2 linked regions of the Prochlorococcus marinus XMU1405 genome follow. The protein of the gene in region 1 interacts with the protein of each later gene in a pairwise test. Links are inferred from orthologs where the notes say so. Each region holds a gene or a part of one and is shown on either strand. Other genes may lie near its edges. The genes, in order: HA148_RS01595 and lpdA.

Region 1 (3,402 bases):
ATTATTTCTCCATCTCTTAAACAAACGGACATCTTGTTAGTTGTATTTAAAGATATTTTTGAATTAAGTGAATCTTGATTTTCGCAAATCATTGCTGTTACAGCGTCTGCTGCGATTGCATGTGAATTGTTGGTTATTGAGGTTATTGCATCTAATCTTGAGTTTGCAGTATTAATAAATTCTTTTATATTGCTTAAATCATTTAATTTCTTATCGGCTGACAATAGTTGATTATTCTTTGAAACTGACATTCCTGTAGTAAAAATTAAAGACCGATCTTAAGAATAATACAAAGCTAGTAAAAACAATACAATTTCAAACTTAACGCAACGCTTCTTAATTAATAACTTCATTCCAAAGTGATAGTTGAAATAATTCAAATAAAAAATTTTTTTCCGCTAATATGAAACTACATTTTTAATAAAGTTTTGGATCAACAGGATTTAAAATTATCAAAGAAACTTATTTCCTCATATAAAAAGAGATTGGAAAAAGAAATTCTAGACAGAAGTATGAAATTAAAGATGCCTCAAAATAAATTTGAAGAAATAATTAATAACAATAATGAGCTTATCAATTTAAAAAAAACTTTAGAAGATCTAGAAACGGAATCTGAATCTAATAGTAAAGTCTGATTTTTGAAAAACCCTTCCAAAAGTGCCTCAAACCAACAATTTCCTTTTTAAGTCCCTAAACAATCAACAACTTCAAGCAGTAAAACATGTTTATGGACCATTATTAGTTGTAGCTGGTGCAGGCAGCGGAAAAACTAAGGCTCTTACTCACAGAATTGCAAACCTTATTGAGGGTAACTCTATAGATCCCTATAACATTCTCGCAGTCACTTTCACTAACAAAGCTGCCAAAGAAATGAAAGCAAGATTAGAGGTTCTTCTAGCCCAAGAATTAGCTTTTAATCAATTTGGCCAGCCTTGGACAACTCTCAAAGAAATTGATCAAAATCAATTAAGAACAAATGTCCACCAAGAGAAGCTTCAGAACCTTTGGATTGGTACTTTCCATTCTTTATTTTCAAGACTTCTGAGATACGATATTGAAAAATATACTGATCCAGAAGGCCTAAAATGGACAAGGCAATTTTCAATTTACGATGAAACAGATTCTCAAACGTTAGTAAAAGAAATTATTAGTCAAGATATGAATCTTGACCCAAAAAGATATGATCCCAAAAAGATTAAAAGATTAATAAGTAATGCTAAAAATCAATGCTTAACTTCTAATGATCTTTTAGAAAAAGCAGATAATAATTTTGATAAAACAGTTGCAGAAGCCTACAAGAGATATAGAATTTCGCTCTCAAAAAATAATTCTTTAGACTTTGATGATCTTCTACTTTTGCCTGTTTTCTTATTGAGGCAAAATGATATAGTCAGAGATTACTGGCACAAAAGATTTAAACATATTTTAGTTGACGAATATCAAGATACAAATAGAACACAATATGAACTTATAAAATTAATTACGGCTGGGAATACTGAACCAAAAAAATTCTTGAATTGGGAAGATCGATCAATTTTTGTAGTTGGGGATGCTGATCAAAGTATTTATAGTTTCAGAGCAGCTGACTTCAGAATTTTAATTGGTTTTCAAGAAGATTTCAAAACTTCAATCAAAGACGATACAAAATCATCTTTAATTAAATTAGAAGAAAATTATAGGTCATCTGCCAATATCCTTGATGCTGCAAATTCACTAATTGAAAACAACTCTGAAAGAATTGACAAAGTTTTAAAGGCTACTAAAGAAAAAGGGGAACTTTTAACGTTACTCAGCTGTGATGATGAAATTTCGGAGGCAGAAGCAATTACCAATAAAATAAAATCAATCAATAACTATAATCAAAACCCAATTTGGAGAAATTTTGCAATTTTATATCGAACCAGAGCTCAGTCGAGAGTATTAGAAGAATCTCTTGTAAGGTGGCGCATTCCTTATACAATTTTTGGAGGATTACGTTTTTATGATAGAAGAGAAATTAAAGATGCCATAGCATATTTGAAAGTTCTGGTTAATTCTTCAGATAACGTTAGTCTTTTACGAATCATAAATGTTCCTAGAAGAGGGATTGGTAAGACTACTATTCAAAAACTTAATGAACTATCTAATAGGTTAAATATCCCATTATGGGAGGTTCTTAATGATAAGCAAAGTCTTGAAGAAACATTAGGCCGATCATCAAAAGGAATTAATAAATTTACTGAAGTTATGAATGATCTACTGTGTTACCTAGAAAATTCAGGTCCCGCTCAATTACTACAACTTATATTAGAAAAAAGTGGTTATTTAAGTGACTTACTCTCTAGTGGGACTGAAGAATCTGAAGATAGAAGAAATAACTTACAAGAACTAATTAATGCAGCTACTCAATATGAAGAAGAAACAGAAAGTGGAGATGTAGAGGGATTTCTTTCTACAGCAGCCTTAACAACTGATAATGATACGAAGAAAAATAATCCTAACTCTGTAACTCTCATGACTCTGCATAATAGTAAAGGTTTAGAATTTCAAAATGTTTTTATCACTGGGCTAGAACAAGGTCTCTTCCCTAGCCATAGATCAATAGATACTCCCTCACTTCTTGAAGAGGAAAGAAGATTATGCTACGTAGGTATTACCAGAGCTAAAGAAAGAGTTTTCTTAAGTCATGCCAGAGAAAGAAGATTATGGGGTGGAATACGTGAAGCAACAATTCCTTCAATATTTCTTTCGGAAATACCTGAAGATCTAATGGATGGCGAATTACCACAAACTGGTGGTGCTTCAATTAGAAGAGATTTGCATCTTGATCGTTTAACAAGAGTTGATCGAAACAATCCAAATGAATTTGTTAACAAACCAATAAATGCAGTAAGAAAATTATATTCAGGGCCAAGTAAAGGGAAAAGCTGGATAGTTGGAGATAAGCTAATTCACTCAAAATTTGGTAAAGGTGAAATTATACATATTTTTGGGAGTGGGGAAAAAATATCTCTAGCCGTAAAATTTGGTGATAAAGGAAGTAAAATTCTAGATCCCAGATTAGCTCCAATTCGTTATGTAATTTAAAACTCATGAACGATATCTCTGATTACATCCAAGGGGAATTAATCAAAACTCCATTTAATCTATATAACCTTATTACTAAATACATAGAATCTAATAACAATACTAAAGTGGCTTTTGTTGGCGGTTATTTGAGAGATTTGTTAATTAGTAAATTCCACAAAAAATCGTTTTCTAAACCTTTAGATATTGATCTTGTTATTGAAGGATCCTCTATTTCTCTTGCAAAATTTATAAAAAAAAATATTGTAAATGTAGATTTATGTTTAATCAAGGAATTTAATTTATACAATACTGTAGAAATAAATATTAATGACTATAAAATTGATATTGCTTCTG
Region 2 (3,316 bases), on another replicon or contig:
CTCTGTTTATTCAATTTTATAGCACGATTTGAAGTCAATATTAAATTGAGTTAAATAATTTCTTGAACGATTGTTCAATATCAGCTTCTCTCATAAAAGTTTCACCAATTAATACTCCCATGATTCCAATAGATCTAAGCGATTCTAAATCTTCGGCACAATTAATTCCAGATTCACTTATGGGAATAATATTTTGTTTTAAAAATATATCTGCATAAGTATGCATCAATTCTTTTGATGTTTTTAAATCCGTTTTAAAAGTCTTTAAGTCCCTATTATTTATTCCAATCAAATTAAAAGATTTTAACTTTAGAATCCTTTCTAACTCATTAGAGTTATGTACTTCAACGAGAACACTCATCTTTAAATTATCAGCTATTTTCTTTAAATAAATTAAATCATCATCACTTAAAATCGCAGCGATTAATAATATTGCATCAGCACCAGATACCCTTGCTTTATAAATCTGATAAGCAGAAATAATAAAATCTTTGCAGAGTAGAGGGAGATTAGTTGATTTCCTTACAGTTTCGAGTATTTCATAACTACCTTGAAAAAACCTTTTATCGGTAAGTACTGAGATACATGATGCACCTAATCCTTCATAACATATTGCTATGTTTTCAGGGTTAAAATCTTTTCTAATAACTCCTTTACTCGGACTAGCTTTTTTTATTTCAGCAATAACTCCTGGTTTTATTTTTGACTCCAAAATATTTTTGTAAAAATCTTTGGGAGAAGGAAGTTTTTCAATTTTTTTTATGAGATCTTCTAAAGAGACTATTTTTTTAAAATTCTTAATTTCAATATCCTTGTGCCATACGATTTCTTCCAGAATATTTTTTGCTTGTGCTTCTCTATGAGGTACAGCATATTCTAAATTTTCTACCCTTACTGTTGGATTTGGTGGCCTGCGTCTTATCTCCATTAATTTAAGATATTATTTTATTTGAGAAGCCGCTTGTTTATATGCGACCTCAACTACTTCACTAAGAGTAGGATGAGTATGAACTTCTTTAGATAATTCAATTACATCTTGGTTTCTTGAAATAGCGTTCGAAATTTCTTGGATTAAATCAGCTGCATGTAACCCAAAAATATGAGCACCTAATACTTTCCCATTATCTTTATTGAAAATTAACTTTAGCAATCCATCACTCTCCAATTCAGCCAATGCTTTTGAATTAGCCTTAAAGAAACTTTTGACAACTCCCAAAGTAAAATTTTCTTTTGCAGATATCTCTTTAGCTTCAACTTCAGAGAGACCAACTGAACTTATCTCTGGGTGAGTAAAGGTTGCTGCAGGGATACTCTTATAATTAATTTTGACATTAGCTCCGCAAATATTTTCAACAGCAATAGTACCCTGCGCTGCAGCTGTATGGGCAAGCATTAGTTTACCCGTTACATCTCCAACAGCCCAAATGTTAGGTATTATTCCATCACCATTCTTAACTCTCATTTGATCATCTACAGGAATGAACCCTTTTTCTGTTTCGATACCAACCGACTCAAGATTTAAGTTATTACTATTAGGACTTCTGCCAGTTGCGACAAGTACAGCGTCAACTTCTAAAGTTTCTACAACTTCTTTAGATTTTGCATCAGTCAGTTCTATTTTTACAGGGCATCCAGGTGTTATTTTTGTCGCAAAAACATTTGATTTTGTTTCTATATCTCTTGCTTGAATAAGGTTCTTTTTAGCAATTTTGGTGATGTCTGGATCAAATGTTGGCATAATATTCTCCAAAGCCTCGATCATGGTAACTTCACAACCAAGCGCGGTATAAACATCAGCAAATTCTAGACCTATATATCCGCTTCCAATAATTGCTATCCATCTTGGAAGCCACTCAAGTTTAACCGCATCATCGCTAGTAAATACGGTCCTATTATCCAAAGTTATTCCACGGGGCACAAAAGGAGAAGAGCCTGTTGCTACAACAATATTCTTACATGTGAAAATTTTATCAATTCCGTTTTTATCTCTTACACCTACTTTTTGATTTCCTTCAATTCTTCCAATGCCCAAAATAATTTCAACTCCACTCCTTTTTAGAGTTTTTGTTAAATTTTCTCTAACATTTAAAACTAAATTATTTGCATGATTTGCAATTTTTGATCTCTCGAATCTTACTGGTGAAGCATGTATACCAAATTTAGCCAAATGTTCATAATTAGCTATTTCTCTAACTTTTCCACTTGCAGCCAAAAGAGCTTTAGATGGAACACAACCCTTGTTAACACAAGTGCCTCCCATATCAGAAGATTCTACTATTGCGACTTTCAGTCCCTTACCAGCAGCATGTTTAGCGGCATCAAAACCTCCATATCCTGCTCCAATTACTATTAAATCAAAATCAAAACTTGAATCAGTCACTTTTTATTTATTTATTTAGAGGTGTATGCGACTCTTTTTCGTTCAAGTAATAACGGAACTGCAACACAAGCCACATTTAATGATTCTACAATCTCGCTATGCGGAATTGTAATTGTTTCATTAAAAGCTTCTTGAATTTTTTTATGAATACCTTGACCTTCATTACCCAAAATTAATGCTGTACGTCTAGACCAATCAACTTCCCAGTAAGGTTTTGAAGGTTTTTTTGAATTCTCATTATGGCTACTAGTAGAGAAAATCTTAAATCCTACATTTGATAATTCAGACAAAGACTTAATTAAAGAATTTAATATTTGTTCTTCAATGCCATCAAATCTTAAAAATGGCAGATGAAAAACTGCACCTGATGATGCTCTTAATACCTTTTGGCCTAATGGGTGCGCACCTCCAGCTAAAAAAATTGCATTCACACCCGCAGCTAAAGCGGTTCTAAATAGATTACCCATATTCCCAGGATCTTGAATTCTGTCGAGAACAAGAACAAAATCATCTTTTCTATTAAATTGATAATTAGGTATTGCTGACATCTCTACTAAAGCTGCTATCCCATCTGGATTAATTGTTGAAATCGCAGATGCTAAGACTTCCTCTGAGACAATATTTATTAATGACTCATCAAATTTTTTGCTTAGATTTTGATTCTTTCTTAGCCATTTTTCGGTAACTAAAATCTTAGAGGGATTTTTTCCAGACTTCAGCAATTCTTCAATGAGATGTGTACCCTCTATGCAAAAAAAGTCCTGATCTTTTGGAGATGATCCTCTTTTAAATGATCTAAATCTTTTAACTAGATTATTGTTTTTACTAGTTATTTTTAAAAAAGTATTTTCTATGGGTATTTTGAAAAATTTGTTATCAACTATATTTTAATTACATAAATATTTTGATCAATTATTTATTAAATTTTTATTTTCC

Evidence for each region.
Region 2: the proteins of HA148_RS01595 (region 1) and lpdA interact in binary tests that used the Escherichia coli proteins (3 or more experiments, as listed by UniProt). The link is inferred for Prochlorococcus marinus XMU1405 from one-to-one orthologs.

What each region holds. Positions count from the first base shown.
Region 1 is NZ_JAAORF010000001.1:291,821-295,222, reverse strand. The notes cover bases 295-3,361. They hold HA148_RS01595 (UvrD-helicase domain-containing protein), read left to right. Parts: upstream 295-657; coding sequence 658-3,066; downstream 3,067-3,361. Other genes in these bases: HA148_RS01590 (CCA tRNA nucleotidyltransferase), read left to right, coding at 3,072-3,361. Also shown: HA148_RS01605 (R-phycoerythrin subunit beta), read right to left, coding at 1-251; more of HA148_RS01590, read left to right, coding at 3,362-3,402. UniProt on the Escherichia coli protein: A helicase with DNA-dependent ATPase activity. Unwinds DNA duplexes with 3'-5' polarity. Translocates on single-stranded DNA with 3'-5' polarity. Initiates unwinding more efficiently from a nicked substrate than double-stranded DNA.
Region 2 is NZ_JAAORF010000003.1:237,871-241,186, forward strand. What follows is about bases 161-3,141. They hold lpdA (dihydrolipoyl dehydrogenase), read right to left. Parts: upstream 2,381-3,141; coding sequence 941-2,380; downstream 161-940. Other genes in these bases: trpC (indole-3-glycerol phosphate synthase TrpC), read right to left, coding at 161-928; HA148_RS07255 (TrmH family RNA methyltransferase), read right to left, coding at 2,392-3,141. Outside these bases: more of trpC, read right to left, coding at 41-160; more of HA148_RS07255, read right to left, coding at 3,142-3,264. UniProt on the Escherichia coli protein: Lipoamide dehydrogenase is a component of the glycine cleavage system as well as of the alpha-ketoacid dehydrogenase complexes.